Regions from separate parts of the Desulfosporosinus burensis genome, predicted to be linked through region 2. Evidence: riboswitches for the same ligand, from Rfam matches in the RefSeq annotation. Region 2 holds a riboswitch; the other holds the start of a gene.
The links. A riboswitch is a leader RNA that binds a small molecule or an ion and turns the genes downstream of it on or off. The one in region 2 is predicted to bind cyclic di-GMP.
Positions count from the first base shown of each region.

Region 1: linked by a shared signal. The riboswitch ahead of ACYQ3Q_RS04215 (HD-GYP domain-containing protein) and the one ahead of ACYQ3Q_RS10970 (methyl-accepting chemotaxis protein) in region 2 are both predicted to bind cyclic di-GMP.

Region 1 is NZ_BAAHYN010000002.1:240,689-256,535, reverse strand. Features, by position in the region: gene ACYQ3Q_RS04220 (DEAD/DEAH box helicase) at 1-2,704, opposite strand, end outside; cyclic di-GMP riboswitch class I at 3,028-3,113, shown strand; gene ACYQ3Q_RS04215 (HD-GYP domain-containing protein) at 3,173-4,255, shown strand; gene ACYQ3Q_RS04210 (hypothetical protein) at 4,425-5,012, shown strand; gene ACYQ3Q_RS04205 (phosphatase) at 5,258-6,013, shown strand; gene ACYQ3Q_RS04200 (aspartate kinase) at 6,161-7,552, shown strand; gene ACYQ3Q_RS04195 (YbaK/EbsC family protein) at 7,569-8,024, shown strand; gene ACYQ3Q_RS04190 (DMT family transporter) at 8,176-9,126, shown strand; gene ACYQ3Q_RS04185 (DNA topoisomerase III) at 9,267-11,459, shown strand; gene ACYQ3Q_RS04180 (ABC transporter substrate-binding protein) at 11,706-12,902, shown strand; gene ACYQ3Q_RS04175 (branched-chain amino acid ABC transporter permease) at 13,045-13,926, shown strand; gene ACYQ3Q_RS04170 (branched-chain amino acid ABC transporter permease) at 13,940-14,908, shown strand; gene ACYQ3Q_RS04165 (ABC transporter ATP-binding protein) at 14,911-15,693, shown strand; gene ACYQ3Q_RS04160 (ABC transporter ATP-binding protein) at 15,709-15,847, shown strand, end outside.
Region 2 is NZ_BAAHYN010000005.1:309,761-325,607, reverse strand. Features, by position in the region: gene lonC (Lon family ATP-dependent protease) at 1-1,120, shown strand, start outside; gene dnaB (replicative DNA helicase) at 1,235-2,569, shown strand; gene ACYQ3Q_RS10990 (NAD(P)/FAD-dependent oxidoreductase) at 2,799-4,211, shown strand; gene purB (adenylosuccinate lyase) at 4,312-5,610, shown strand; gene ACYQ3Q_RS10980 (adenylosuccinate synthase) at 5,646-6,929, shown strand; tRNA gene ACYQ3Q_RS10975 (tRNA-Lys) at 7,008-7,084, shown strand; cyclic di-GMP riboswitch class I at 7,335-7,419, shown strand; gene ACYQ3Q_RS10970 (methyl-accepting chemotaxis protein) at 7,564-9,333, shown strand; tRNA gene ACYQ3Q_RS10965 (tRNA-Glu) at 9,729-9,804, shown strand; tRNA gene ACYQ3Q_RS10960 (tRNA-Phe) at 9,820-9,895, shown strand; gene ACYQ3Q_RS10955 (PhoH family protein) at 10,150-10,833, shown strand; tRNA gene ACYQ3Q_RS10950 (tRNA-Gly) at 10,941-11,015, shown strand; gene ACYQ3Q_RS10945 (CBS domain-containing protein) at 11,124-11,549, shown strand; gene ACYQ3Q_RS10940 (Spo0E family sporulation regulatory protein-aspartic acid phosphatase) at 11,889-12,065, shown strand; gene ACYQ3Q_RS10935 (Nramp family divalent metal transporter) at 12,067-13,326, opposite strand; gene ACYQ3Q_RS10930 (magnesium transporter) at 13,323-14,621, opposite strand; gene ACYQ3Q_RS10925 (hypothetical protein) at 15,138-15,659, shown strand; gene ACYQ3Q_RS10920 (RNA-guided endonuclease TnpB family protein) at 15,610-15,847, shown strand, end outside.

The DNA of each region.
Region 1 (15,847 bases), on a different contig from region 2:
TTGACGGGTGACAGCAAATTTGCCGGAGCCTAGTCAGAGCTGCAAGAATTTTCATGTGGCTTTTGTTAAAGCCCACTGAGGCAATTTCCTGAGCTATTTGACCTTTCGCTTCCTGCAAATAGGCGAGGTAGAGCTTTTTCTGTTCTTCTGTCAAGGAAGCACTTAGCTGGGTTTCGATCTTGTCCGGCAGTTCTTTTAAGACATCTTTTTTCAATCGCCTTAGAATGAAGGGGTTAATATGTCGACTTAGTTCGGTAAGAACATTTGAGTCTTCCCCTTTAATAATGGGGATTACAAATTTTTTGCGGAAGTCCTGGTGGGAGAGGAGATAACCAGGCATAATAAAATTAAAGAGGGACCAAAGTTCGGAAAGCGAGTTTTCAATGGGCGTCCCGGTAAGTGCGAAATAGCTTTTGGCCTTAATTTGCTGGACAGATTTTGCGTTCAGAGTTTGAGGGTTTTTGGTGTGTTGGGCTTCATCCAAAAAACAGTAGGAAAAGTCTAATTTAGCAAATTCATCGATGTCCCGCCGTAGTATGGGATAAGAAGTAACGACTAGATCACACTGATCATCTATTTCGGACAATTGTGTCTGTCTTTCCTGGGGATTGCCTTCCACGACAAGGACTTGAAGAGTAGGGGTGAATTTCTTCGCTTCTTCTTGCCAGTTATAGATCAACGAGGTGGGAGCAATAACCAAAGCAGGGGCTATGGCGGTCAATTTTGCGGATAGGATGAAGGCTAGGACTTGCAAAGTCTTACCCAACCCCATATCGTCGGCGAGGATGCCTCCAAGACCATAGGATGATAAGGTTTTAAGCCATTGAAATCCAGTCTTCTGGTAGTCTCTTAAGATATGATGCAACTCATCAGGTATTTCAAATCCTCCGTCTTGAGGTTCTAAGATGCTTTGCACTAACTGCTTAAAGGCTTTATTACGCTGCACTCCAGGCAAGTTGGCTTGGCGCAGAAAGCTATCTATATACATGGCACGGTACTTAGGCAGATTGAGCATTTTTTCATTGAGATCTGAGGCCTTAAGGTCTAAATTTTCAATGAGTTGGGCGACAGCGTTCATCTCCGGCTGATTTAAATCGAGGAAAGATCCATCGCGAAGGCGATGGTATTTTTTCTTTAAGTGTAGAGAATGAAAGATATCCGATAATTCATTGTGTTCGATATCAGTATATTGAAAGGATATTTCCAAGATATCTAGAGTTTCGTCTAAGCGAACTTGGCCGGAAAACGTCGTAGAGGTACGGATTTTGAGCTTGAATTGATCCGAATAATAGAGTTCTGCAAGGTCTCTCAGTTGAGGAAGCCAATTGACGGTAAAATCAAAAATTTTATCTTCGTCTTCAAGAAAAATTTTTCCTTTAGATACGATGAAATCGGCGTGTTCCAGAATGTTGAGGATCATTCGTTCTTGATTGACAGAACGGATGAGAATAACATCGCTGGCTGTTGACTCGTTACTAGTATCCCGGGTCGCAGAAAATGGATTAATGATGGTCTCTCCATAGTGAAATTCTAAACGAGCTGTGATGCCCATATCGCTTGAACGATCAAAATAGATTTTGGCTTGTAAGCTTTCCTGATTAAATTTATCTTCTAGGACAGGATCAATGATAACTGGACCTAATTTCCCGATTAAGGGCAGTGCCTCTGAGGCGAAAAGCTCCTTCTGGGCTGCTGGAATCACAATATTGGTCACGGATCCTTGGCGAAGGGCTGACAGAAGAGGCAAAAGGAGTTCTTTTTGGTTGGGGGAAGCTTGATGGATTTTAGCTTGGTAAACGTAGTAGCTCCCATCGTCCGTCAGTTGGAGGGGCATTTCTTCAGTTTCGAGTGTTAATGCAAGATCCTGACCTTGTGACTGGAGGGAAAATTCGATGGGTAGCCCATGCCGGATAATTTGGGTGGGTGTGGGAGGGGGAGCTTCGAAGCTCCAAGAAAACACTTTATCTCCCAAAGCGTCTAAAAACTTAGTTAAATAATAGCCCGTCAAGGGCAACAATTTTTGATTGAGCACGGTTGTCGCGTAAAAGGGCCCTTGCATCTCGATTATGGCTGAATGTTGGTCATTCATTTCTTGCAGCATGGCAATTAACCTACGATCTTCCTCTTTGAAGGTTTGTCTCGTAGGTTCAAGGGTAAATTGCTTACCAAATTCTAGCGAGCGGCCTGATTTAAGCGCAGTGAGAAATTGTCCGATGTCTTTTACTACATAAAGTCGCTGCAGACCGACTCTAAGCTGTAGATGTGTAGAAAGCCGATGGCTGGGCAGGGTTTGGAGTTCCACGTTTAGAGTCAGTTCTTCGTAAGGAGTTTCCTGACGTTGATTGGCAAAAACAGTGAGAAGCTCATCAACCACGCGGCTCTGAACGACAGGGTCAGTCCAAGCTGACGGTAATTTTTGTTGGGCTGTTTTTAAGACGGCGATAACGTGTTTGCAGGCTCCAGGATAGTCTTTGAAGGCTGGGCATGTGCAGCGATATGAGCGTACGGAGTTGTCCTTCTCAAAGGCAAGCTGAACAATATAGCGTAAACCTCCGATGACAGAAGCGTTTATTAGGCCTTTATCGGGGAAAAAACTGAAATTGTAGACTCTACCAGCCGCGTAATAGGAAAGCCCTTTTTTATATACACGATCATTATCCGCTAGATCTTGAATTATTTGTTCAGAGATATAAAAGCGAGGCATGAAAATACTCCTTTGGTAGTAATATTTGCTGAGTTAGATAAGGGTATCAGTTAAGAATATCATAGTTTGAGTCTACTCGTCTAATTTAGGGACCAGAGAGTTGATCCGAGTTGCTCTTTGCACAATTTATTGATGCTAAATCTAGCGAATGATAGTTGAAAATGATGGAATTAAGCCAAAATTAAATATTATAATAAGATTGTATTATATTGTATATTTTTGTTGTGTGTGATATATTAGCGAAGGTATATCCTATAGGTCTAAAGGCCTACTATAGGTCATGTTTTCTGTAATGTAGTTAGGCCATAATCAATTTAATACCTCTGCGATAAAGGCAAACTCAGTGAGAACTGAGGGCGCAAAGCCACGGGTCTTAACACATTATGGTGAAGAAAGCCGGGATACCGAAAAAACTTGTCGCCGTATACTTATTTGGCGTCTTTTGTTTTATAAGGAGGAAAGTTGGTTTTGATAACAAAGTTGGAACCCCTAACAACGAACAGCTTTGAAATTGGGGAACTTTCAGAGCTTGACCTATATGATATACAGGGAATATTGTTGTTATCTAAAGGTAAGCCAATCACCGCAAACATTTATGAACTTCTTCTCCAGCGACAGCTATATACTTTACAATATGATTTGGAGAATTCTCATCCTCCAAATGAAGAACGTAGATTTCCTTCCTCGGAGTACCGTTTTATTGTAGGCTATGTTCGAAAAGTCTTTGAGAGCGTATGCCTTTTTAGCTCTACACGTTTAATCGATTCGTTTGCTATTGTTGATAAAATTATCAACGAGTTAGAAGGAAATTCCCGTGTGTATATAGATTTTAATGAATTTCGAAACTTTGATAATTATACATATATTCATTCCGTAAATGTTGCGTTAATAGCTACTCTAGTAGGGTTGAAAATGGGGTTTTCAGGACAAAAACTAAGAACTTTATCAATGGGTGCGATGTTCCATGATTTGGGTAAAAGTTCTTTGCCCCTTGAAATACTGAATAAACCTTCGGGCCTAAATAGAGAAGAATTTAAGATTATTAAAAAGCATCCAGAGCTGGGTGTGGAAATGCTTAAATACTCCAATATCTCAAAGGAGATTCTCAGCATAGTCCGTCATCATCATGAACGTTGGAATGGCGAGGGCTATCCGGATGGGTTAAGACAGAGAGCTATTACGACTAATGCACAAATCGTTGCAGTTGCTGACGTTTTTGATGCCCTTGTTGCGGATCGACCCTACCGCAAAGGGTTGCCCCCATATCACGCTTTAGAAATCATCGTGGCTGGTTCAGGTAAAGATTTTGATCAAGAGATTGTACATTGTTTTGAACGGTGTTTAATACTTTATCCGCAAGGTTCTATAGTTACTTTAAATACAGGTGAAATGGGAACAGTCGTCGGTATTCATCACAATTACCCGAGTAGACCGCTCATAAGAATTTTATTTGATAAAAACGGAAAATTCGTTAATGAGGAACTAACCTGCGATTTGCTTAAGGATTTAACAAGGTTTGTACAATCGGTTAGTTTTAACCACGTTACTTAGAGAATGAAGGAGACTGATGGCTCGTTATTTCGGTGTCGAAAATTGTATACAGTTTGATTGCAGGAAAAATGTGCACTTACGCAGAAACAGTGATAGAATAATTAGATAATATAAAGTGTAAACAATCAACCAGACAAGCTGGCATATGAAGCTTTGGGGGGGATGTTCCGTGCTTATTACCTGCGATAACAACATGCAAATGGGCTATATCTACCTTATGCCTAATCAAACGACTGACGAGTATACCCTCGAGAAAAGCGATATCGGGCTTTACTATGATGTGAACAGTCTTAGCATTCCAAGAATTAAATGGCATAGCATGGGTCAAAGTTTGAGTCAAATGCGTTTAGCAACGAAGACGTATAGAGAGTCAGTGGATAAATCGTTTCATTGTGAATATTGGAATGACCTAGATAGTGAAGGTTACATGATGGGAATCGAATTGTATTTAACTGAAGAAACTTTTTTACCGTTAGTGGCCCATCAGGCCTTTAAGCTTTACGATATACGTTGGCGGAACAGTGATTTCAGGATGCTTACGCTAGATGCCTATCATGATGTTCTGAATAAAAACAATGTTATCTATCCTTTAACCTCTGAAAAAGATGCTTTTGTGATCGTTGCTATTGATCCATTATCAAAAATCGGGAAGATAATGGCGCTGATTTCTGCAAGGGATGATTTATATCCCATCGATTATTTGAGAAACCCATTGTTTATGTTAGCAAATTCAAGCCGCTATCTAAGTCGGGATTAGTATCAAACTAGAGATAGGAATAGGCCACGACGAAGTGTCGTGGCCTATTCCTATTGCAGGTCTCTTTTTCCTATATTATAGTTAAGCAGTAAAGAAAATTTAAAAGCGATGATCTATTTATATTTTAACAGATCCTTAACCTCAGCATAATTTGGACTTTACACACAAAGTATAATATAGAATTAGCTAAAAATATTAAGATCCAAACCAAGGTTTGCCTGATAATATAAAATGAGGTGATTAAAATGGAACTATTGGTTGACTTGCATACTCATACCATTACAAGTGGACATGCCTACAGTACTATTACTGAAAATGCGCAAGCAGCCTCTCGCAAAGGGCTCAAATTGATGGGAATGACGGACCATGGTCCAAGTATGCCAGGGGCACCTCATCTATACCATTTTGGTAATTTGTCAATTCTTCCTGATGAAATTTCTGGGGTGAAACTATTACCAGGGGTTGAAGCAAATATTACGAACTATGAAGGTGAGTTAGATATGCCCATCCCATATTTAGCTAAGCTGAAGCTGGTTCTTGTTGGACTTCATCCGATCTGCTATCCTGGAGGTACAAGTGAACAAAATACGCAAGCCTTTATTAAAGCGATGGAAAACCCATATACGGATATGATGGTCCATCCGGGACGTCCACATTTTGAAATGGATCTTGAGCGAATTGCCTATGCCTCGGCTCTTCTAAATGTTCCGGTTGAGATAAACAATAGTTCACTTTCCACAATCAAAGAAAAAAGTGGAGCCCAACAGAATTGCCGTTTTATTGCCCGTTATCTTGCCAAGTTCAAAGGCCCCGTGATTTTAGGCAGTGATGCACATTTTTGGGATCGAGTCGGTGAATTCAGTGAAGCCCTGGAATTAGTTCGTGAGGCAGGGATTTCTCAGCACCAGATTCTTAATACTTCACCTGAGCGAGTGCTTGATTACTTGGCGACACGCCGTAAACATCGACCACTCATTGATCCATTATCACCTAAATCATAACAAAGCATTGCTTAGAGTGAGGTTGGCTTTTCCTTTTTGAAGTGGAGGGATTGGACTTATTTCGCAAGAGTTGAAGGAATATCCTAAATTCTGACGAATAATGCTTAAATGGAGAAAAAGAAACAGAAGAGGGGTTCGGATTTTATTATGCTAACTGTAGAAAAAATCGGTGGTACATCAATGCTCCAATTTCAGACTGTGCTTAATGACATAATTGGCTTCCCAAGTTCAGAAGATTTTCGTTATGGTAGGGTGTTTGTCGTCTCTGCCTACGCAGGGGTAACGAATATGCTGCTTGAAGATAAAAAGACTAAAGCTGCGGGAATCTACCAACGTTTTATAAAAGGGGAAGACTATGAAACGGCCATGGATGAACTATTAAGTGAGGCCCTTAAACTTAATGATACGTTTATAGACCTAGGTTTAAACCCTAAAGTTTGTCGAGTATTCATAGTAGAACGTGTTATGCAGACGAAAGCCTATCTGAATAGTATGGAGGATATTATTGCTTCAGGGTATGTCGGAAGAGACAGTATCTACTCGGCGGCTAGGGAGTTACTGGCATCGATCGGAGAAGCTCATTCCGCCTTTAACACGGTGAATATCCTGCGCAATAACGGTATTCTCGCGGAGTTGGTAGATTTAACGGGTTTCCGTGATTCTAAGCAACTCTCGATCAGCGATCGTATAGAAAAATCCTTTAAGAACGTTAATCCTCACGAAGCAATCATCGTTGCTACTGGATATACCAAAGGGACTGAAGGGATTATGAGGCAATACGAAAGAGGGTACTCAGAAATTACCTTTTCTAAAATTGCAACTCACTTAGCCGCGGATGAGGCAATTATCCACAAGGAGTATCATTTATCATCAGCCGATCCTAAAATAGTGGGTGTCGATAAAGCAATTCCGGTAGGTAGGACGAATTATGATGTTGCGGATCAACTTGCTGACATTGGAATGGAGGCCATCCATCCTAATGCGTCTAAGCCGTTAGAAATTGCGGGGATTAACCTGCGTATTAAAAATACCTTTGAACCTACCCACCCGGGAACTGTTATTTCCAATGACTATATAGGTCCTGAAGCGAAGATAGAAATCATTGCCGGGTCGGATAAAATTGTTGTTTTGGAAATCCATGATACTTCTATGGTCGGAGAATCTGGGTTTGATTTAGACATTATGAAAAAGTTTAAAAAGTATAATATTAGCTATATTATGAAAACCACCAATGCGAATAGTATCTCACTTGTAATTTGGCAGGCAGATCTCGCTGAATCTTTGGTGTCTGAACTTCAAGCTGAATACCGAACGGTTACCGTACAGGAGGCTGCGATTGTTTGTGCAATCGGGTCGAATATTGCAATGCCTCGGATTCTCGCTAGAGCCGCTAATGCCTTGGCTAAAAATAACATCAACATCAAGTGTGTGTCGCAGTCCTTACGCCAGGTGAACATGCAATTTGTGATTGATCGGGGAATGTATGCTAAAGCAATCATCTGTTTAAATGAAGATTTATGCTGGGCGAATCACGTGTAATCGGAGGGGTTAGGTTATGTCGGTAGAATCCGTAGCGGCATTTTTAAGGCAGAACAAAAAGGAAATTGAGATATTAAGCTTTGAGGATACAAGTACAGTATCAAAAGCAGCGGAGGCCTTAGGCGTAACTCAAGGTGAAATTGCCAAGTCACTGCTCTTTAAAGTCAAGGAAGATTTTATCATGATCCTCATGGCTGGGGATAAGCGGCTGGACAATAAGAAGTTTAAAGAAATCTTTTATACCAAGGCAAAGATGCCCGAGGCTAAGGAGGTATCCGAGGCGACTGGGCATCCTGTAGGGGGAGTTTGTCCATTCGGGTTAATTCAGCCGATACCTATTTATCTGGATTATTCCCTGCAATCATATACCCATGTTTTCCCTGCGGCCGGTGCCTCAAATACTGCCATAAAGTTAAACGTGGCTGAACTGGAGGAACTAACTGCGGGTCAGTGGGTTCAGGTGACGACATAGTTATTGGATAATGATCGATCTTTGACTCACAATCTAGGTTGCTTTTCTCGGAGGACCTTACTAGGTTCTCTTTTTTCAATGTTTGACCATTTCTCTGCTAAGCCTTATTATTTAGGAATAGAATACAGAATCTTTCCTAGGAAGGACATAAATGAACTTGATTAGAAGTAAAGAACGCAATTATGGATTCTACTTAACTAACAGGTTTTGGGTTATTGTTATTGCCCTATTTTGCGCTGTTCTATGGGGAAGCGCCTTTCCAGTTTTGAAAGTCAGTTATGAAGAGCTTGGCATAGCGACCGGAGATCGCTCCGCGATTATTGTACTCGCAGGATTACGATTTTTTTTAGCTGCCCTGCTTATTTTTGCCTTAATTATTTTTGGATTGCGTTTGTCACCCAAAGTAAAACTAAAAATGCTACCTCAGCTTTTTTTGCTAGGGCTACTACAAATTAGTTTGTTGTACTTCTTTTTTTATAACGGATTAGCTCATACCACAGGAATGAAAGGTGCTGTTTTATCGTCAGCGGGTATTTTCTTTGTGGTCGTTTTAGCTCACTTCGTTTATCGTGATGACCGATTAGACCTGCGTAAAATAGTAGGCTTAGTCGCAGGTTTCGCAGGAATTATCTTAGTTAATTCTGGACAAAACTTTACGTTAAATTTCACTTGGCAGGGCGAAGGATTTATGATTTTATCGGGTCTGGTGGGTGCTCTGGGAACTATCTTAGCAAAACGAATGTCAAAAGAGCTTCATCCCTTTATTCTGACGGCTTGGCAAATGCTTTTAGGGTCCTTACTTCTGATCGCGGTCGGGCTACCTGGGCTGAAACCTCAGGCTATGCTTTTTACGAACAGAGCGTTCATTCTGCTCTTGTATTCAGCAGTTCTCTCGGCAACTGCTTTTTCTCTCTGGTATGCAATTTTAAAAGGCAACAAAGCGGGAGAAATCAGTGTCTTTAAATTCATGACCCCCGTTTCAGGAGCTATCTTATCCGCCATGTTCATTCCGGGCGAACGATTGACTTTAAATATGTTTTTGGCTTTAGCATTAGTTGCCTTAGGGGTAATTGTAGTGAATTACCAACGGAGGGACCCTTGATCAAGGCTGATTGACCTTGTAGAAAGCTGAAGTTAGGGTTGAAGGATATGCCACCGGCAGATAAAGTGATGTGTATTGCAACCAACAGATGGTAGATTTCTGGGAAAAACGTGAGACTATAAAAGATGGGAAGTTATAACATGGGAAAGACGCTAGTATTAACGGAGAAACCGTCAGTGGGTCGTGAAATTGCAAAAATCCTCAATTGCAACCAGAAGGGCAATGGCTGTTTCATAGGCTCAAGATACGTTGTGGTATGGGCCCTAGGACATTTAGTGACGCTGGCAGATCCAGAAGCCTATGATGAGAAATATAAAACTTGGAAGATGGATGACCTACCTATGCTTCCAACGAAGATGGACTTAGTGGTTATGAAAGAAACCTCCAAACAATTTGGCGTGGTTAAGAATCTGATGAAGAGTCCGGAAATAACGGATCTTATCATCGCTACGGACGCCGGGCGAGAAGGCGAGCTTGTCGCACGCTGGATTATGCAAAAAGCGGGTTGGCGAAAACCCATTAAACGTTTGTGGATCTCTTCTTTAACCGAACGCGCCATAAAAGAAGGATTTAACAATTTAAAACCTGGCAAAGATTACGAGCCATTATTCGCTGCGGCAGAATGTCGCGCGGAAGCGGATTGGTTAATCGGGTTGAATGTCACTAGGGCTTTGACGTGTAAATATAATGCCCAACTCTCCGCTGGCAGAGTACAAACACCCACTTTGGCGATGGTTGTGGCCCGAGAAAATGAAATTAAACAGTTTGTTCCTAAAGACTATTGGTCAATCAATGTCTTAGGAAATGGCTTTACTCTTCACTGGCAAGATCAGAAAGGTCAAACCCGCATTTTTGATAGAAACAAAGCGGAGGGCTTGTTGGCGAAAGTGATGGGACAAACGGGGGATGTCATCGAGGTTAAGAAAGAAGCCAAAAAAGAACTCCCTCCCCTAGCCTACGATCTAACGGAACTGCAACGGGATGCTAATCGCAAGTATGGATTCTCTGCCAAAACAACCTCCTCTGTGATGCAGCAACTCTACGAGAATCATAAGTTAGTGACCTATCCGCGTACGGATTCCCGACATATCAGTGAGGACATTGTCAGCACTTTACCAGAACGCCTAAAAAGTATTGCTCTGGGACCTTATGTTGAATTAGCGCGCAATATCTTGAGAACTAAACTTAGCATCACGAAACGGTTCGTGGACGGTTCTAAAGTGTCAGACCATCATGCAATTATTCCAACCGAACAACCTCCTACGCTAGCTAGGCTTGGTTCGGAAGAACTGAAAATTTACGATTTAATCGTTAGGCGGTTTCTTGCCGTTCTTTCTCCGGCGTTCGAATATGAACAGACCCTGGTTAAGGTTAGCATAAAAGGGGAAATTTTTACGGTCAAAGGGAAGGTCGTTCAGTTAAAAGGTTGGCGGAAGGTCTATGAAGGACAAGGCTCCGTAAATCTAGATGATCCATCCGAAGATGGCGATGGAGATTCAGAGCACACTCTCCCAGAAATCCGCAAGGGGGAGATGCTGAAAAATCTAGCCGCTAAGTTAGTGGCAGGTAAAACTAAACCTCCGGCCAGACATACCGAGGCCACACTACTTTCTGCTATGGAACATCCGGGAAAATTGATCGAAGACCAAAAACTCCGAGAAGCGATGGACCAAAGCCATGGACTGGGAACCCCTGCAACCCGAGCCGAAATTATTGAAAAGCTTTTCAATTCGTTTTATATGAATCGTCAAGGGAAAGAGATTATTCCCACCTCTAAGGGGATTCAACTTATTAGCTTAGTGCCTCCTGAACTAAAGTCACCGGAACTGACCGCTAAGTGGGAACAACAATTGACTGAGATCAGCAAAGGTCGAGCTAGTCGTCAAATTTTCCTCACGGGAATCAGGGGGTACGCCACCCAATTGGTATCCACGGTGATTGGTAGTGAGCAGAGCTTTAAGCATGATAACTTGACGAGGAATAAGTGCCCAGAGTGTGGAAAATATCTTTTGCAGGTCAAAGGGAAAAAGGGTGAGCTGCTTGTCTGTCAAGATCGGGAATGCGGTTATCGAAAAGGGCTCTCTCAAATTTCTAACGCGAGATGTCCTGAATGTCATAAAAAGATGGAGATCAAGGGAGACGGGGATAATAAATTATTCTCATGCAGTTGTGGGTTTCGTGAAAAGCTCTCTGCTTTTACGAAACGAAGAGAAGCTGAGAAGGGGAATCTCAACAAGAGGGATGTCGGTAAATATTTACAGAACCAACAGGATAACGGACCGATTAATACTGCTCTAGCGGATGCCTTAGCGAAATTAAAGCTGAAGGGCTAACTAACTTTCTCGGAATCGTCCCTAAGAAGGATTTGATGTTCTATAGATTAACTGGATTTGGTAAAATTACTCATTGCAGGTTCCATCTCTATCAATTACTCTTAGAAGCATCAGAGAGGGTATCTACTCAAGTAGAAAGAAGTCTTATTGCAAAATAATATTATGCTTTTTTGAAATGCTTGCAGGGATTTCTAATATTCTGTCTAATATTACTTATGTAAATCCCAAAATAGAAGGAGGAAAAAAATGATTCGCAAGAAGAGTAAAGCCCTAGTTGCCATGAGTTTAATTATGTCCGCTTTGATCATGGTTAGTGGATGCGGTGCGAGTAAGCCTGCAACACCCGCACCCGCTCCGGAAGCAGCAGCAAGCAAAGAACCTATTAAGATTGGTTTCCTAGGTGCCAAGACTGGGGATGTGGCAATCTACGGATTGAACACATTAAAAGGTTTGAACATGGCAATTGCTGAACTCAATAAAGAGGGTGTTCTTGGACGTAAGGTAGCGCTGGTAGAAGAGGATAATGCAGGACAAAAGGATCAAGCAATCAACATCACCAATAAGCTCATTAGCCAAGACAAGGTTGTAGCCATCATCGGTGATCCTACGACAGGAATTACCCGTGTGGCCGGATCTATTGCCAACAGCAAAAAGACGGTCATAATGTCAGCAGGGTCTACTGGTACGGACGTTGTGGAAATCGGACCCTATGTTTTCCGGGATACCCTGTTGGACACGATTGCTGCTCCAGCAACCATGCAATACGTAATTAAGGAAAAAGGCTGGAAAAACGTTGCCTTAATTACTTCCAAGAACAATGATTATAGTGTATCCTTGTCCAAAATCTTTACAAAAGCTATCAATGATAACGGTGGTAAAGTAGTCATCGAGGAGTTCATTCAAGATAAAGACACTGATTTTAGTGGTCAAATCACTAAAATTAAAGCAGCAAACCCTGATGTAATTGTCTTTTCTGGTTATTATACTGAGGGAGCTTTAATCATGAAGAAAGCTCGTGAAGTTGGAATCAAGGCTGTTATGGTTGGAGGAGATGGTCTCCAAGGAGACGATCTGATGAAAATTGGTGGAGCTGCTGTGGAAGGCTCAATCTCCTATGCTGGTTTCTCCCCTGAACAACCAACTCCAAATACTGAAAAGTTCATTAACGCTTTCAAAGCAAAATATAACAATGAATTACCGGATCTTTTCGCTGCTCAGGGGTATGATGCTCTGATGCTGATTGCTAAAGCTATCAAAGATGCTAATAGTGCAGATCCAGAGAAATTTAAGGATACCCTCGCTAAGACCAAAGCCTACGATGGCGTATCAGGCACCATCACGTTCCAGGCTTCCCGTGAACCTATTAAGAGCCCAGTATATCTGCTAGAAGTTAAAGGTGGCAAGTTCGCCCTTCTGAAGAAAGTTCCTGTTGAAGTTAAGTAATCGAATTTTTCCTATTTACGTTTCTTAACTGTCAGATTAGTAGCAGCACTAGGTCCCAGGGATCGGTGCTGCTACTAATTGTTCAAAGTTATTTAGTGTTTTTGTTATGGTATTATGTTTTTTTAGTTTAAGGAGGGGGCCAATGTTTAACAATATTATGCAGCAACTGGTCAACGGGCTCGCCCTGGGTAGCATTTATGCACTCATTGCCTTAGGCTACACCATGGTGTACGGTATTATCGGCATGATTAATTTCGCTTATGGCGAAATATTTATGTTTGGTGCATATGCTGGCCTAGTTTTGGCGCTGACTAATTATGTCAATGTTTACGTGGCTTTACTGGGCGCGACGCTTATAACCATGGTGCTTGGAGTTGTTATTGAGCGAGTTGCTTATAAACCGTTACGCCGCTCATCGCGACTTTCGGCGCTGATCAGTGCGATTGGGGTATCCATCTTTCTATCTTCCTTCATGGTTCGAGTGAAGGGTCCTAATACTAGGGGTTTCCCTAAACTGTTTGAAAACAAAATTTTTGAAATAGGAAGTTTTCAAATTACTATTTATCAAATTGTGATTATCGGAGTTGCCGCTCTCTTGATGCTTGGATTACACCTTTTTGTAAACTATACTAAAACTGGCCGTTCTATGCGTGCTTGCTCTCAAGATCAGGATGCTGCGAAGCTTATGGGGGTGAATGTTGACCGAGTTGTATCGATCACATTTGCTATTGGATCCGGCTTAGCAGGAACCGCTGGGGTGTTAGCAGGTATTTATTTTAACGCTGTTCAGCCATATATGGGGCTTTTGGCAGGTCTTAAAGCGTTCGCTGCTGCAGTCCTTGGCGGAATCGGAAGCATACCTGGGGCCATGATCGGGGGGCTAATGATCGGTATGGCTGAAATAATGGGAATCACTGTGAATTTATCCGAGTACAAGGATGCCTTCGCCTTTACCATCCTGATATTGGTGCTCTTGTTTAAACCGTCTGGAATTATGGGACGTAAAGCCAATAAGAAGGTGTAAGGAGGGAATGGCAATGAAAAAATTATTAAACAATTGGATTGTTCAAGTTTTGCTGTTCCTGAGCATGCTTGGCTTGACTGTTATCGTGGCACAAATCATTAACGACATCACTCCACCCTATATTCTAATGATTGGCTTGTTTATAGGCATTAATTTAATCATGGCTCTGGGCTTAAACCTGATTACGGGGGTAACGGGTCAGCTGACCCTAGGTCATGCAGCTTTTATGAGTATTGGTGCTTATGCTTCGGCAATTGCGACTGTGAATTATGACCTCCCTTTCTTACTTGGAGTTTTGATTGGTGGCCTTGTTGCGGGTCTAGTGGGTATCATCATTGGATTTCCAACCTTGCGTCTAACGGGGGATTATTTAGCGATTGCGACGCTGGGCTTTGCTGAAATTGTTAGGGTCCAATTCACCAATATGAAAATAACTAATGGTGCCATCGGTTTCTTGGGGATTGAGGGAGCAACAACCTTCCCGATCGTTATGACCATAGCGGTCATAGTAATTTGCGCTATGGTATGGTTAGAAAATTCCCGAAATGGCCGGGCAATGCTTGCTATTCGGGAAGATGAGGTGGCTTCCTCCGCGGTAGGAATTAACACCACTCTGTATAAGATTCAGGCCTTCGCCATTGGCGCTTTTTGTGCTGGGGTGGGGGGCGCTCTGTTTGCCCATACGACCACCTTTATTCAACCCACCGATTTTGGCTTTCTTAAGTCCATTGATATTTTGAGTATTGTTGTGCTGGGTGGTCTGGGGAGTATTCCTGGCACGATTATTGGTGCAATAGTGCTGACAGCGGCTCCTGAAATCTTGAGGCCACTGTCCAACTATAGGATGATGGTATACGGTGTCCTGCTGGTTGTGATCATGATTTTCCGTCCCTATGGGTTAATGGGCGGAGTCAACTTAAGGCAGGCCGTTCGTCGGGCAATCATGTGGCCCAAGAAAAAACAGGCCGGACGGGGGGAATAAAGGTGAGCCTACTAAAATTAGATAATGTTACCATCCGCTTTGGCGGTTTGACTGCGGTTGATACTGTAAACCTAGAAGTTAAGCAGGGCGAAATACTGGCCTTGATAGGGCCCAATGGAGCGGGTAAAAGTACTGTGTTTAACCTGATCACAAGTATATATCAACCTACCGAGGGCGCGATATCGTTTGATGGCAAGCCTTTAGTTGGGATCCCTACGCATAGGATTGCGGATATGGGCATTACTAGAACCTTCCAAACGATCCGCCTGTTCAGTGAGCTTTCTGTCTTAGATAATGTTAAAATTGGTGGCCACTGTCGAGGAAAAGCAGGTTTATTTCATGCCTTAACTCGGTTGCCCAGTATGAAACGTGAGGAAGCCGAACTAGAAGAAAACTCGATTAGAGCGCTGGAATTTCTGGATTTGGCAGGGAAACGGGAGGAAATGGCTAAAAATCTCTCGTATGGAGAACAGAGACGTTTGGAAATTGCCAGAGCTTTAGTTTCCAAACCCAAGATACTTCTTCTTGATGAGCCTGCTGCAGGGATGAATCCTCAGGAAAAACTAGTCTTAATGGAAATGATTCGCAGAATTCGCGATACAGGGATCACGATATTTCTGGTAGAACACGATATGAAGCTGGTTATGAATATTTCTGAGAGAATCGCTGTGCTCGATTATGGTAAAAAAATTGCTGAGGGAACCCCTCTAGAGGTTCGCAGTAATAAAGCTGTAATCGAAGCATACTTGGGCTCCGGTCAATTTAAAAGCAGAATCCGGCGCTAGAGAGGAGACCAAGACATGTTGAAGTTAGAAAAAGTTGATGTATGCTACGGCTCGATTAAGGCTTTACATGGTATTTCCCTTGAAGTAAAAGAAGGAGAGATTGTTGCCTTGATCGGCGCCAATGGAGCTGGAAAGAGTACAACCCTGCGCACAA
Region 2 (15,847 bases):
TCCAATATATCAAGGTGCTAAGCACGATTTAGCAGAGACCGGCATACCGGAACCAAAAATGGGGCTGGTGAGCGATGCTCACGGCGGCATTCTTTTCATAGATGAAATTGGAGAAATGGATCCCTTACTCCTAAATAAGCTGCTCAAAGTGCTTGAGGATAAGCAAGTGACCTTCGATTCGTCGTATTATGATCCTGGGGACCCTCAGGTTCCACTGTGGATAAAGAAACTTTTTGATGAAGGAGCACCTGCTGATTTTGTGCTCATTGGAGCTACGACAAGGGATCCGGCTGATCTTAGTCCGGCCCTTCGTTCACGCTGCTCTGAAGTTTTCTTTGTCCCCCTTGAGCCAAGAAATGTTCAGCACATTATTCATCAATCTGCCCAAAAGCTAGGTGTGACGTTAGAAGACAACGTCCCTGAGATAATTAGTGAATATGTGATTGAAGGACGGAAAGCAAATAGTATCTTGACAGATGCCTACGGCTTGGCAAGGTATCGAAACCCGGATCAAGAGGTCGTGAAAGTAACTTGTGCTGATGTATATGAGGTCCTGCGTTCGGCGCGACTTACGCCCTTTATTGTCCGCAAGGTCCAAGCAAGCTTTGAAGTGGGAAGGACTTTAGGACTGGGTGTATCGGGGTTTTTAGGTTCAGTATTGGAGATCGAGGCGATAACCTTTGCAGGGCGAGAGGGTAAAGGTGCAATTCGCTTTAATGAAACTGCGGGAAGTATGGCTAGAGATGCAGTATTTAATGCTACCGCGGTCATACGTGAACTAACTGGAGAAGATTTAGGTAATTACGATGTGCACGTAAATATTGTGGGTGGAGCAAAAATTGACGGGCCTTCAGCGGGACTTGCAACTACGCTGGCTATTTATAGTGCACTGAAAAAGAAACCACTTCGCCAGGATGTTGCCATAACAGGGGAGATTTCCATTCAAGGCAAGGTGAAGCCAGTCGGTGGTATTTACGAAAAGATTTTTGGCGCAAAACAGGTTGAAGTTCGCAAAGTTTTGATCCCCTTGGAAAACATGGTGGATGTACCAAGAAGTTTACAGGGTATTGAAGTGGTAGGTGTCAGTACAATCGAAGAGGCTATGAACCATGTTTTTTAATACTAATCAACCTCAGCAAAGTTTTCAGCCAATTGTGAGAAGACTCGTTGTTCAACTTTAGTTGAAAGAGTTTTACACATCTAGAGAGAGGTAAGTGCCAGAAGGAGAGAAGATATGGAACTACTGAGAGTTCCACCACAGAATTTAGAGGCCGAACAGGCTGTCCTAGGGGCGATGATGCTCGAACCAGAGTCCGGAAGTTCTGTTTTTGAAATTCTTCAACCGGAAGACTTTTATAGGGATAATCATCGTTTGATTTTTTCTGCTATTCAGGAACTCTTTGAAAAGGGAGATCCTATTGACCTTGTCAGTGTTGCCGAGATCTTGCGCCAGCAGGGCCGTCTGGAACAAGTTGGCGGAATTGCGACAATCTCTGAGATTGCTCGTTCTGTTCCTTCGGCAGCTAATGTCGATTATTATGCCAAATTGGTCACGGAAAAGGCGCTTCTGCGTCAGCTAATACGAGCGTCCAATAGTATTGTAGAACGGGGATATGAGCCTGGAGAAGAAGCGCGTAATCTTCTGGAAGAAGCAGAAAAACTGATTCTTGATCTTTCTCGAAGGCGTGTAAAAGATGGGTTTAGTCTTATTCGAGATGTTCTGCTAGAGACGTTTGAGAAAATTGAGTATCTCTATGCTCATAAAGGAAATCTTACGGGTGTTCCGACCTTTTTCACGGAATTGGACCGCATGACTTCGGGTTGGCAACCCTCTGATTTAGTGATTATTGCCGCCCGGCCATCCATGGGAAAAACGGCACTAGTTTTAAATATGGCACAAAATGCTTCAGTACGGGCGAAAGTGCCGGTTGCCGTTTTTAGCTTGGAAATGTCCAAGGAACAATTAGTGCAGCGGATGTTGTGTGGGGAAGCAATGGTAGACCAACAGCGCGTAAGGACTGGTGATTTGCTCGACGCAGATTGGCCGAAATTGACGCGCGCTGTGGGGCCTCTCTCTGATGCCCCAATTTTTATCGATGATACCGTAGGAATTTCCTTAGCAGAGCTTCGTTCGAAGGTGCGTAGATTGAAAATGGAGCACAATTTGGGGATGATTGTTATTGACTACCTTCAGTTGTTGTCAGTTGGAAAGAAGACAGAAAGCCGACAGCAGGAGGTGGCACAAATCTCGAGAACTCTTAAAGGGCTTGCCCGTGAACTTAAAGTCCCGGTCATCGCCTTGTCACAGCTTAATCGTGGAGTTGAGCAACGTCAGGATAAACGGCCTATTATGTCGGACTTATTGGAGTCGGGGGCCATTGAAGCGGATGCAGATGTGATTTCATTTATTTATCGCGATGAATATTATCATTCGGAATCTGAGAAAAAAGGGATTGCAGAGTTAATTATCGCCAAACATCGTAATGGTCCTGTAGGAACCGTGGAATTAGGCTTCCTTAAGGAGTTTACCAAATTTGTAAATCTTGATCGACAACATCAAATGGCTTAAATGTATCCCCCAGGCCTTTTAGGCTGGGGGATTTAGCTATACCTATTAGACCCTCATGCACTGTTTAAAAGTCATAAACCCTCTGAAATTGTCGAATGTTTTTTATATATTCATGAATAATGTTCGGATATTGATTGACAAGGGGAGGGAGGATTGTTAAGATAAAAGTGTTTGCGACTAGAGACTCTTTGCTAGTTAAGAACGAAGACGGCTCTAGGAGGAGATAAAGTTGAAACATGAAGTCGATGTCTTAATTATTGGAGCTGGCCCAGCCGGTATTTTTACTGCTTTAGAGCTATCAAAGCATAATCAAGAGTTGAAAATTCTTATTGTGGATAACGGGAGAACGATCGAAAAGCGAAAGTGCCCTGCCCGTGCAACGGGAGTCTGCGTTGGATGTAATCCATGCGCTATAACCAGAGGATGGTCGGGTGCAGGGGCATTTAGTGATGGGAAACTGTCCTTGAGTCCCGCGGTGGGCGGACGATTGACCGAATATATGAAAGAGGCTCAGGCACAGGAATTAATTGACTACACAGATTCTATTTACCGCCAATTCAAAGCGCAAGAAACCGTCTATGGCTTAAATAACCACCGGGTGGAAGAGATTCAATATGAGGCTTCTCGTCATAATATTCAGTTGATTCATTGTCCGATACGTCATTTGGGAACTGAGTTGGCTTATGATGTTTTGAAGGGTATGTACGAACATCTTATGACCAATACGAAGACGATTTTTTGGGAACTGGCGGAGGTTAAGAATATCTTGGCCGGTCCTGAAGGGGTCATAGGGGCGACCATTCAGCGACGGGACGAACCAGAAATTGATGAAGTGTCGGCGCGCTATGTTGTTGCTGCCCCAGGTAGAGGAGGCGCGAATTGGCTTGCTGAACAAACCATTCGTTTAGGCGTAGCGACGGAAAACAATGAGGTGGATATTGGAGTACGAGTTGAAGTTCCAAACTCGATAATGGATCATTTAACCCGGGAACTTTACGAACCGAAACTTGTCTATTATTCGGATACTTATGACTTAAAGACACGAAGCTTCTGCGTCAACCCGGGTGGTGTGGTTTCTGAGGAACATTACGACGGGGGAATAGCAGTGGTCAATGGGCATAGTTATGCCGATCCTGCGAAGAAAACAAAGAACACAAACTTCGCGCTCTTAGTCTCAACTCGTTTCACAGAGCCTTTTAATCAACCGATAGAATACGGACGTTATGTTGCCCGGCTAGCGAACATGTTAACGGGTGGTGGTGTCATGGTTCAGCGTTTGGGAGACCTTTTACAAGGACGGCGGACCACTGAAGGCCGTCTACGCCAGTCAACGACAATTCCAACTCTGCTTTCAGCTGTTCCAGGAGACCTCAGTTATGTACTGCCAGAGCGGTACTTGACTTCTTTAATAGAAACCCTCAAAGCATTTGATAAAATTGCGCCTGGTATGTACGCCAAAAACACGTTGTTATACGGAGTTGAGGTTAAGTTCTACTCCTCCAAGGTAAAAGTAAAAACGAACTTTGAAACAGAAATCCCTCGCTTATATACGATCGGGGATGGAGCAGGAATAACTCGAGGTTTAATGCAAGCTTCAGCAACCGGTGTTGTAGTGGGTCGGGATATCGTAGCTAAGTCATAAAGATTTTGCTTAACGTTCTCTCTTTGTAATAGTGCTTTTGGTAGGTTAAAAATAGTACTTGTGATATTGAAGTCTACGAAATGACAGGGGGCGAAGTTTTTTGCTCGAAAGATATACTCATCCTGAAATGGGCAAGCTATGGCAGGACGGATATGAATATGAACGTTGGTTAGAAGTTGAATTGGCCGTTGCTGAGGTTATGGCGAAACGTGGAGAAATACCTCAGTCAGCCATGGAGGAAATCCGAAAGTCGGCTAAAGTAAACCCTAGGCGGGTCTTAGAAATTGAGGCCGTAGTTCGGCACGATCTGATTGCCTTTTTACAGGCTGTTGTTGAAGAGATTGGGGAGGCTGGTAAATACCTTCATCTTGGATTGACTTCTTCAGATGTGAAGGATACCGGGTTAAGCCTTGTGTTAAGAGATTCAGGCCGGTTACTGAAGAGTGACTTGATAGCGTTGCGAGAGGCGTTAGCTAAGCGAGCGCTTGAAAGCAAATACACCGTGATGGTCGGCCGAACTCACGGCATTCACGCTGAGCCGCTAACCTTCGGATTGAAGCTCGCATTGTGGATCGCAGAAATCGATCGTCAAGAAGAACGGCTTGATCAGGCGATTGTTTCAGTGAGTGCTGGAAAGATTTCTGGAGCAGTGGGAACATATGCCAACGTATCGCCTGATGTAGAGGAGGAAGTCTGTCTTCTCTTGGGGTTAGAAACGGCTTTAGTAAGTAATCAAATATTGCAACGGGATCGACACGCGCACTTTGTGTCTACTTTAGCCTTAATCGGAGGGACACTCGAAAAGATAGCAACAGAGATTCGCAATTTACAACGTACGGATATCCTGGAGGTTGAGGAATCCTTTGCTGAGGGGCAAAAAGGGTCCTCTGCGATGCCTCACAAGCGTAATCCGATTGTGTGTGAACAGGTAGCGGGAATGTCACGGCTTCTACGTGGCAATGCGTTAGCAGCCATGGAGAATATAGCGCTTTGGCATGAACGAGATATGACCCATTCCTCTGTGGAACGGATAATTCTTCCGGATAGTTGCCTTCTCTTGGATCATATGCTCCGTCAGATGACCAAGGTTATAACGGGTCTAAAGATTCGTGAGGATCAAATGAAACGCAATCTTCAGAAAACTTTTGGACTGACCTCTTCTCAACGTGTTCTCTTGGCCTTGGTCGAACACGGATGTATGAGAGAAGAGGCTTACGCCTGGGTTCAAGAGGATGCTTTCCAGGCTTGGGATCATGGTCAAGACTTTATTGAAGTTGTGACAGAGGATACACGAATTCTAAACTATTTGACCAAAGAAAAAATTCAGGGTTTGTTTGACTTAAAATATCACCTACGACACGTTGATGATATCTTTAAGAGACTAGGACTAAGGGATTAAAAGATTATCTTTGAGAAAGTTAGGAGGAAAAATATATGGCAGCAGTTGTGTTAATTGGTTCTCAATGGGGAGATGAAGGTAAAGGTAAAATAACAGATTTTCTAGCCGAAAAAGCCAATGTTGTTGTAAGGTACCAAGGAGGAAATAATGCTGGACACACAGTTGTGGCTAACGGAGAAGAGTTTAAGCTTCACCTAATTCCTTCGGGAATCCTTTACGAGGATAAAACATGTGTCATTGGCAATGGTGTGGTGATTGATCCGCAGGTTTTGTTAGAAGAACTCAGTTATCTTGCCAAGCGAGGGATTAAGATCGGTAAGCTGCTTATTAGTAGCAACGCCCATATCATTATGCCCTATCACAGGGTACTTGATGGTTTGGAAGAAGATGCACGCGCTGAGCACAAAATCGGCACAACGAAGCGTGGAATCGGTCCAGCCTATATGGATAAAGCTTCACGGATCGGAATTCGTGTGATTGATCTGATGGATAAAGAGGAGTTCGCTGAAAAACTCAAACGAAATCTAACCGAAAAAAATAATTTGTTTGTCAAAGTCTATGGTAAGGAAGGGCTAAAGTTTGATGATATTTATGAAACATACCTTGGCTATGCTGAACAACTTCGTCCGATGGTAACGGACAGTTCTCTGGTAATCGACCAAAGCATTCAAGCGGGGGAGAAGGTGCTCTTTGAGGGTGCACAAGGCACTTTGCTAGATATTGACCATGGGACTTACCCCTATGTGACATCATCCCATCCAATAGCTGGAGGGGCTTGTATTGGTGCAGGTATTGGCCCAACTCGTATTAATCGCGTAATCGGGGTAATTAAGGCCTATACAACTCGCGTTGGAGAAGGCCCTTTCCCAACAGAACTTTTGGACGAGGTCGGAGAAGAAATTCAGAAGAATGGTCATGAGTTTGGAACCACGACTGGACGAGCGCGTCGTTGTGGTTGGTTTGATGCGGTCATTGCCCGGTATGCTGTTCGAGTGAGTGGAATTTCAGACTTTGCCATTACGAAGCTTGATGTCCTTACGGGATTTGACACCCTGAAAATCTGCGTTGGATATAGTGTCAATGGAGAAATCATCCGTGAATTTCCTCAAAGTCAAAAGATATTTAAGCAATGTCAACCAGTTTATGAAGAAATGCCCGGTTGGCAAGAAGATGTGACTCATGTACGCCAGTTTGGAGACCTTCCTGAAGCAGCCCGAAATTATATTCTTCGCATTGAAGAGCTTTCAGGTATCCCTGCTACGTTGGTTGCCATAGGTCCAGGACGCGAACAAACTATTGTTCGCGGAGAGATCTTTTAATACAACAAATCTCTAAAAGTATTGACACTTGTGCTAGACTAGTGTAATATCTAAAATCGTGGTACAAAAACATCTTTCGGGCCATTAGCTCAGTCGGCTAGAGCACCTGACTTTTAATCAGGGTGTCCCGCGTTCGAGTCGCGGATGGCCCACCATTTCAAAAAGTGTTGGTAAGTTGAAGCACTTATCAATATATAATATAAACAGCAAAGACAGTGATTTAGCACAATATGTTAAGTTGCTGTTTTTTTGTTATCTAACTTTGAGGAAGTATTAAACAGTATATTTTAGGAAAATAATAAATAATTTGCTGTAATAGATAAGAAAATGTATTCAAAATTAAGTCTATATATGTTATAGTCATTACGATATAAAGGAATAAAATATTCGTTGCATATAAGTTGCGATTGAAAAAGGCAAACTCAGTGAAAACTGAGGACGCAAAGCTTCGGGTCTTCCACGTTGGGGTGATGATAGCCGAGCCACCAATTTAGAACATTTCGCTTTCTATTTTGGGGGGCGATTTTGTTTTTTAACCGATCAGGTATACTTTCTAGACTTCAAAAGGGCAATTAGAAAACCTTTATATTATAGTGTGGCAATAAAATCTGAGTATGAGAAAGGGAGATAAAGAATGACTAAAATCAAATATCGAATCATTTTATTACTAGTAACAACGGCTTTGATTGTGGGTTCTATTCTGGGTGGGTATAACATTTATAATGTGATAGTAGCAGAAAAAGCGAACATTACACAATATCGCGATACCTTATACGAACAGTTTGATCGGACCGTTAAACTGGAGGTCCAAACTGCTTATAGTTTAGTTCAAGATATCTATGATAGGCAGAAAAAAGGCGAATATACTCCAGAAGAGGCAAAGAAAACGGCAGCGGATCTTGTAAGAAATTTACGTTACGACCAAGAAAACTATTTTTGGATAGATACGACCGATGGAACGAACGTAGTTCTACTAGGGCGAGAAGCTTCTGAAGGGAAATCACGCTATGAGGCTAAGGATAGTGAGGGTATACTTTTTGTTCAGGCGTTTATCGCGAACGGCAAACAAACAGGCGGAGGCTATACGGATTATAGATTTGCAAAGCCAAATCAAACGGAAGCATTACCTAAAAGAAGTTATACCTTATTGTTTGAGCCCTATAATTGGGTGATTGGAACGGGGAACTGGGTTGATGATATTGATGCACTCGTTTTAGCAAAGCAAATGGAACATGAAAAGAAGACTAAACAAAGCATTATTTATACGATTGTCTCTATTTTACTGGCCCTGGGAGTTTCTCTTGTGGCAGGAACCATACTTAGCAATAAAATCTCAAAACAAATTGCCCAAATGGCAACAAATGCCGATGAAATAGCCAAGGGTAATTTAAGAATTGGACAATACGAAAATAATTCTAAAGATGAAATAGGGAATCTTGGTAGAGCTTTCCGGACTATGACCGACAATTTAATTAACCTTGTTCAACAAGTGTCAGCGTCCTCAACTCAAGTTGCAGCATCATCTCAACAATTGAGCGCTGGGGCAGAACAATCCGCCCAAGCGTCACAACAAGTATCGATAGCTATCATGGAGGTTTCCGTTGGTGCAGAAAAACAACTAAATGCTGTTAATGATACATCGGCGATTGTTGAGCAGATGTCAGCGGGGATTCAGCAGATGCTGGAAAACGCCAAAATTGTAGTTAGGTCCTCGGAAAAAACGGCTTTGTCAGCGGCAGAGGGTAGCCAGGCAATCGATAAAACTATGCAACAAATGGTTAATATCGAAAGGACAGTGACAGGGTCTGCAGAAGTGGTCATGAATTTAGGCGAGCGTTCTAAAGAAATCGGACAGATCGTAGATACTATATCAGGTATAGCATCCCAGACCAACCTTCTGGCCTTAAACGCTGCCATCGAAGCTGCGCGAGCCGGTGAGCAAGGGAGAGGTTTTGCTGTTGTTGCTGATGAGGTCCGAAAGTTGGCCGAACAATCACAGGAAGCATCGAAACAGATTGAACTACTGATTAATAGCATTCAACAAGACACACAGAAAGCAGTGCTAGCGATGAACGAGGGAACACATCAGGTTAAACTAGGGACAGAGGTCGCTGGAACGGCAGGACAAGCCTTTAATGAAATATCGAGCTTAATTAATCAGGTTTCTTCACAGATCGGGGAAATTTCTGAGGAAATCCAACAAATGGCTGTGGGGAGCGAAAGAATAGTTTCATCGATTGCAGATATTTATGAGACAAGTCGAGAAATCACGACCCAAACCCAGACTGTGTCTGCGGCAACAGAGGAACAATCGGCATCCGTTGAGGAAATAGCCTCTTCGAGTCAAGTTCTAGCAACCATGGCTGATGAATTGCAAGGAACCTTAAGGAAATTTAATTTCTAACAAATCTATCAGGGATAGGAACGTTGGTCTTAATGGTCCTATCCCTTATGTCTTTTAAGATCTTTGATCATTCTCTAATTCTCACTATTTAAAGGGTAGAGTTTCCTTCGTCGCAAAGTATTGCTTCCGGGAAGGCGACTTCGGAGAAAATTGTATCCTGCAGCAATAATAAATAAAACTTGATTTACAAAGATAGATTAAAAGGTATTGACAGGGTTATAAAGATAGTGTAAAATTCATATTTGTGAGTGTCATTTTTTCAGCAGACAGTAATCGGAAGCCAGAGGCCAGACAGATTTATAAATACAACTAAGGAAGGCTCCATCGATAAGGCTTGGAGCTAGCCGAATTTTTATAAGTCTAATATCCGGCATCTGATGACTGACCACTGAAGCGGCCCGTTGGTCAAGCGGTCTAAGACACCGCCCTTTCACGGCGGTTACACGGGTTCGAATCCCGTACGGGTCACCAATAAACTTATCTTATGCCTCGGTAGCTCAGTCGGTAGAGCAGAGGACTGAAAATCCTCGTGTCGGCGGTTCGATTCCGTCCTGAGGCACCACTTATTATTTAATAAATAAGTGTAAGCACCTAATTATTGCATTTCCTAAGATATTACCTATTAAAAATTAAATATATAATTGGTTCTGTTGATTTCCTTCAAGGAAAAATCAGGACTTTTTTTGTTGTAGCTGAAGGGCTTAAAACTGTAGAATGTAAATCAATTTAAGAGAAACAATAAGAGCGTGAGATTATTGATCATTTATTGATTCTGCTTAGAGCAGTAATAAACACGACAAGGATTAGGTGAGTACTATGCCACTACCAGAGAATAACTTATTGTTTGGTTTTGAGCCAAGGTTAACCGTTGAACAACGTGAGTACGTCAATGCTATTTTTGATAATCAGTTAGTAATGGTGAATGCCAAAGCAGGTACAGGAAAAACTACTCTCGCAGTCGCTTGCGCAAAAATCATTAAGAAACCTTTAACTTATATTTTTAATCCAGTACAAGAATCTTCTATGGGGTTCAGACCTGGTACCCAATCTGAAAAAGAAAGTATTTACTATCAACCGCTTGTGGATGCTCTCTTAGAAATTAATGAAAATCCGACTCAGTGCATTTATAATGAGGAATCATTGGCTAATGAAGCAATGCGCAGAAAAGTAAGTATTAAACGAGCAATGGATGGGGTTTGGTGTTACCCTAAAAGTCCCGTCTTCCTTAGAGGGACAAATCTTAAAGACATGACGATTATTATTGATGAGTGTCAGAACTTTTCTATTCAAGAGTTAAGGAAGATTTTAACTCGTGTTCATGATTCCTGTAAAATTATTTGCATTGGACATTCGGGGCAAATTGACATCCCTGTTTCAAAAAGTGGATTCGTTCCGTATATGGAACACTTTAAAGATCAGCCCTATTGCAAGATTGTTACTTTAACGAAGAACTTCCGTGGGGAATTAGCGAATTGGGCGGATGCCTATCGAGCTCCATAAATCTAGATTGACATATTAGATCTTTGCGCTTATAATTTTCTTTGTTGGGATAAGGGTAGCCGATGGTCTTAAAGAGGCTTAATTGGGCAAAACCCTTGGTAATACATGCGGACGTGGCTCAGCGGTAGAGCATTGGCTTCCCAAGCCGAGGATCGCGAGTTCGAATCTCGTCGTCCGCTCCATTAGAAAATATTAGACATCGCAAGGGATTGCGGTGTTTTTTGTTTGAAACTGGATATAAGAAAATAAGCCCATTGTTTTGAAAATTTACGAAATGGAGCGTATTTGTAATGAATGTAGCCTTTTTCCTTATACCCAAGAAGAACATCGTCTATCTAAAAGACAATGCAACAATGCGTCAAGCGCTAGAGAGGATGGAGTACCACAGTTATTCTGCAGTCCCGCTCATTGATCGTGAGGGGAAATATGTTGGGACGATCACTGAAGGAGATTTGTTGTGGAAGCTTAAAAATACACCGGGTCTCACCTTCGAAAATACGGAGGATATTTTCCTTAGCGAAGTGGAACAACATGTTCAGAATTTGCCGGTAACAATCGATGCTCAAATAGAAGATTTGATTTCAAGAGCGGTGGTACAAAACTTTGTGCCTGTCGTGGACGATCAACAGATTTTTATAGGAATTGTACGCCGACGGGAAATGATTGAATACTGCTCGAAACTCTTGATCCAGCGAAAAGCAGAGGCCACAACATAAGACTGTGACTATTGCCATCTGGATGAGTTCAGACCCAGTGAAAATGACGATGTATCACTAACAAAGGACAACCTCATTCATAGAATAGAGTTTGTCCTTTGTTTTTTAGAAAGTCAGATTTTAAGTTAGCATAGGTGATGAAGACGGTCGCCTTCGCCGAGGGTTGGGAACCAGTCAAGATTACCTTAACTGGAATTCAGGGAAAATCAAGGGTCTTTCATGATGAAATATATTAATAAAAAACAGCTTGATTTCTTTGGAATATTATACTAATATATTCCAAGTAAGGGTGCTCTAGAGGACATCGTTAATAATATATTAGAAAAAAGAGGTGCCAAATTGAACGTTTATAGGGACTTACTGATGCTTTTAATCGAAGATGCTCGAACGAATCTTAATGATAACGCAAGACATAGAGACTTAACAGATCCGAGCATTGTTGAAATGAGTCAAAGATTAGACGGCTTATTGAATGAGTATTATTTAATTACTAATTCGATGCGTATAGCCTCTTAAACTATATTGTAAATGTAAATAGATGACTGACAAACTCCGGGAATAAGGTTGATAGAAGCAGCAGTAAGGATAGAAGCACTAAAATTAACGTGAACGTCCAGGAAATAAGATTGAAAAATTTCGAATTGACATAATCGCCCATAATACTTTTCTTACTGGCTATTAGGACCATGAAGATAAGAATGGGGGGTAAAAGGATTCCGTTAACGACTTGAGTTGTCAACATAACGTGATATAAAGACAAATCAGGCCACAAGACGATTGCTGATCCCAAGACGATGAGGACTGTATACAGACCGAAGAATACGGGGGCTTCTTTAAAGGATTTGCTGATTCCGTGTTCAAAACCAAAGGCCTCGCAGACCGCATACGCGGTACTTAAGGGCAGGACAAACGCAGCCAACATAGAGGCGCCGAGTAAACCAAAGCCGAATAGCAAACTCGCATATTCTCCAGCCAATGGTTTTAACGCGAGAGCAACATCTTTGGCAGTCTCAATCGGGATATTATTGGCGAAGAGGGTTGCTGCAGTGGAAACGATAATAAAGAAGGCAATAAATCCCGTGAAAAAGGTTCCGATTAGTACATCCCAGCGTGTGTAACGATAGTCCTTAGCCGTGATACCTTTGTCGACCACGGAAGACTGGACATAGAACTGCCCCCAGGGGGTAATCGTAGTTCCGATCACTCCGACGATCATCAGCAAAAAAGCTGGGCTACCCGAGAATGTGGGAGTAACGGATTCCATGAAGACTTGAGGCCAGGGTGGCTTGACTATAATCCCAGAGATTACATAACTGAAAAAAGTTAAACATAGAAAGAGAAGGATTTTCTCCATTCTGGCATAATCTGTCTTAACGACTAGCCACCAAATAATGAAGGCCATGACCGGTACGGAGAGATATTTACTCACACCAAAAATTTCAAAGCTTGTAGCGATCCCCGAGAACTCAGAAGCAGTCGTGCCTAGGTTAGCAATCATGAGAACGCTCATCGCAAAAAATGCCCATTTCACTCCGTAGTTTTCTCGAATTAAGTCAGAGAGTCCGCGACCAGTTACGGCACCTGTGCGCGCAGATATTTCTTGAGCTATGGCTAAAAGTACGGTGCTGATAAGCATGACGAAAATAAGTGAGTAGCCGTATTTAGCACCTGCTGCAGCGTAAGTGGCAATTCCACCAGCATCATTATCCGCAAAGGCTGTCACCATTCCTGGCCCCATGATGGTTAAAAACAGGGTAAAACGTGTTTTTAGGTTCATTCACTATGCCCTCCTTTAGCTTGGCGACGGCGGGCAATCAAGGTCGAGTAAATTTCCACGCGAGGGCGATCCGGCATTAATAATTCTAAGACATCGTCCACTGTGATGATGCCTAAGATTTGATCTTGAGAATTCACGACGGGCACCGCCAATAAACCATATTTATGGATGAGATCGGCAAGCTTTTCGTGATCGTCATACGGCGAGATCTTCAAGATTTTAGTATGCATCAAGTCTTTTAAGGTAGTTTCAGGAGAAGCAATAATCAGCTCTCGTAGTGACAGAACTCCTTCCAGAGTTTCCTGTTCATCAACCACATAGAGATAATAAATAGTTTCTGCGTCAGGGGCTAAACGTCTTAATTCGTTAATCGCTTGTTCCGCAGTAAGCCAAAACGGTAAGCCGATATATTCCGTGGTCATAAGCGAACCAGCGGTGTCTTCCTCATATTGCATTAATTCTCGTACATCTTCGGCATCCTCGGACTCCATTAAGTTTAAGAGCTCCTCGGACTTCTGAGAGGACAGCTCACTTAAAATATCAGCGGCTTCATCAGGAGGCATCTCTTCTAGGATATCAGAAGCTCTCTCCTCATCCATCTGATTAATAACTTCAACTTGGGTATCCAGTTCCATCTCAGCTAGGGCATCGATGGCCTGTTGAGAATCAAGGGCATTGAGGAAATTAGCTCGCTGTCTATAGTCCATGCTTTCAACAATGTCTGCAATATCAGCTGGATGAAGTTGGCGTAGTTGTTCTTTTTCTCGAGTGAGTTGGAGAGCTGAGGTTCGATTTTCTAAAGGTTTGATATACTGGCAGCCGACAAATTTATTCTCGACCCGGCTGAGTAAAAACTCAACCCCTAAGCGGCGAAAAAGCCCGCGTACACCGATATCCACCGCAACTAAAACAAGATATTGATGATCTTCATGAGAGACCCAAGACAGTGAGATATCATTGACTCGCACTAACCTTGAGCCTTCTAAGTCAATAATTTGTTTATCTAATAGCCATTTGCCTATAAATGTTTCTTCTTCGTGCAGCGGGCATGTCAGTTGGAGATCAAAATTGGTATCAAGACGCAGCCCATCATGATCCCAAGAAGTTACCAATCCAATAGGAATTAGGTCATGTAACCCTTTGGTGTATCGAATACCTGTAACATGGGGAGAGACACTGTCCCAGCGAATTGCAATATCCAGCAATTTCCCAACACGATGTCCTTTGGCGTCACGAATTGGTTTATTAAGCAGTTGACTGAAATAAAATTCCCCTAAAACTTTCAGGTCGGCCATTTACTTCCCTCCTTTGAGTGACGGAGTCTGGCGCCAACTGTGAAAGTGACTCCGTCCAGTATTAAATGAAGTATGATTGCACATATGATATGGGCCAGAATCCATATAACCACCTCCTTTAAGTTATCTAAAATATGGGAAATCATAAGTGGATAAAGACCTTTATATCAAATAGAAGGTCTATAAACATACGTTATGGACCTCCCTTACTCGTACTATATGCCTGGTTAATATTACAAATAATTCTGGAATTTACTGGGCATTTTTGATACTATATACATGAGTATGATAATCTCATCACGGACAACCCGTGTTTTTAAAAGTAAATTTCATATTGTTTGGGCGGTTAAATATCAGAGAAAAGTGTTGACAGCCGAAGTGGAGGCGTAGCGTGATCCAAGACGTTGCCCAAGAAAGGGGGTTTCAAGATTGCTTTGAAATATGCAGACGATTGGCTGAATTTCTGAAGAAGCAATTAGGGTTCTTACCTTGAGTGTTAGTCGAAAGGAGGGCATAATGAAGCTGGCAAAATCATGCGTGATTAACCCCGCATCCGATGTAGCACTTGTTCTTGGGCACTTAACCTATGCCGCTTGGAAACTCTGGAATGTGGCTAATTATGAACGTAAAACATGGACTGAAGAATTGGGAGTACCCTACCCTAATTGGTACGAGCAAAAAAAACGGCTCAAAGACCATTTCTGGTACAAAAACCTGCCTTCCCAATCAGCCCAAGAGTTGTTACACACCTTGGACGGAGCCTGGATGTCATTCTATAAACTCAAAGAAACTGGTGGAGTAGAAAACCCGAAACCCCCTAAATTTAAGCAGGAAAACTTTAACATGAAATATCTCAAAGATGGCTTTACGGTGCTTTCCGGAAACCGGGTAAGACTTGCCATCCCTAAACAACTCCGAGGGTATTTAAAAGAAAAATTCGACTTTAAGAACACGTTTCTTTATGTAGATGTTCCGAACCATCTACAACTTGAAGTCGAACACGTTAGAAATTTGGAATTTAAGCCGTTGGCAGGTTAAACATCTTCTTCATGCTATGACTAGGGCAATGATTAATTTGGCTGTTGAGCATGGTGTAGAAACGATCATCTTGGGTGATCTGACTGGAATTCGGAAAGAGAAAAACTTTAGTGCCAAGACAAACCAGAAGTTCCACAAGTGGCCGTTTCGGAAAGTGATGGAGCTTATCGGGTATAAGGCAGCCCTAG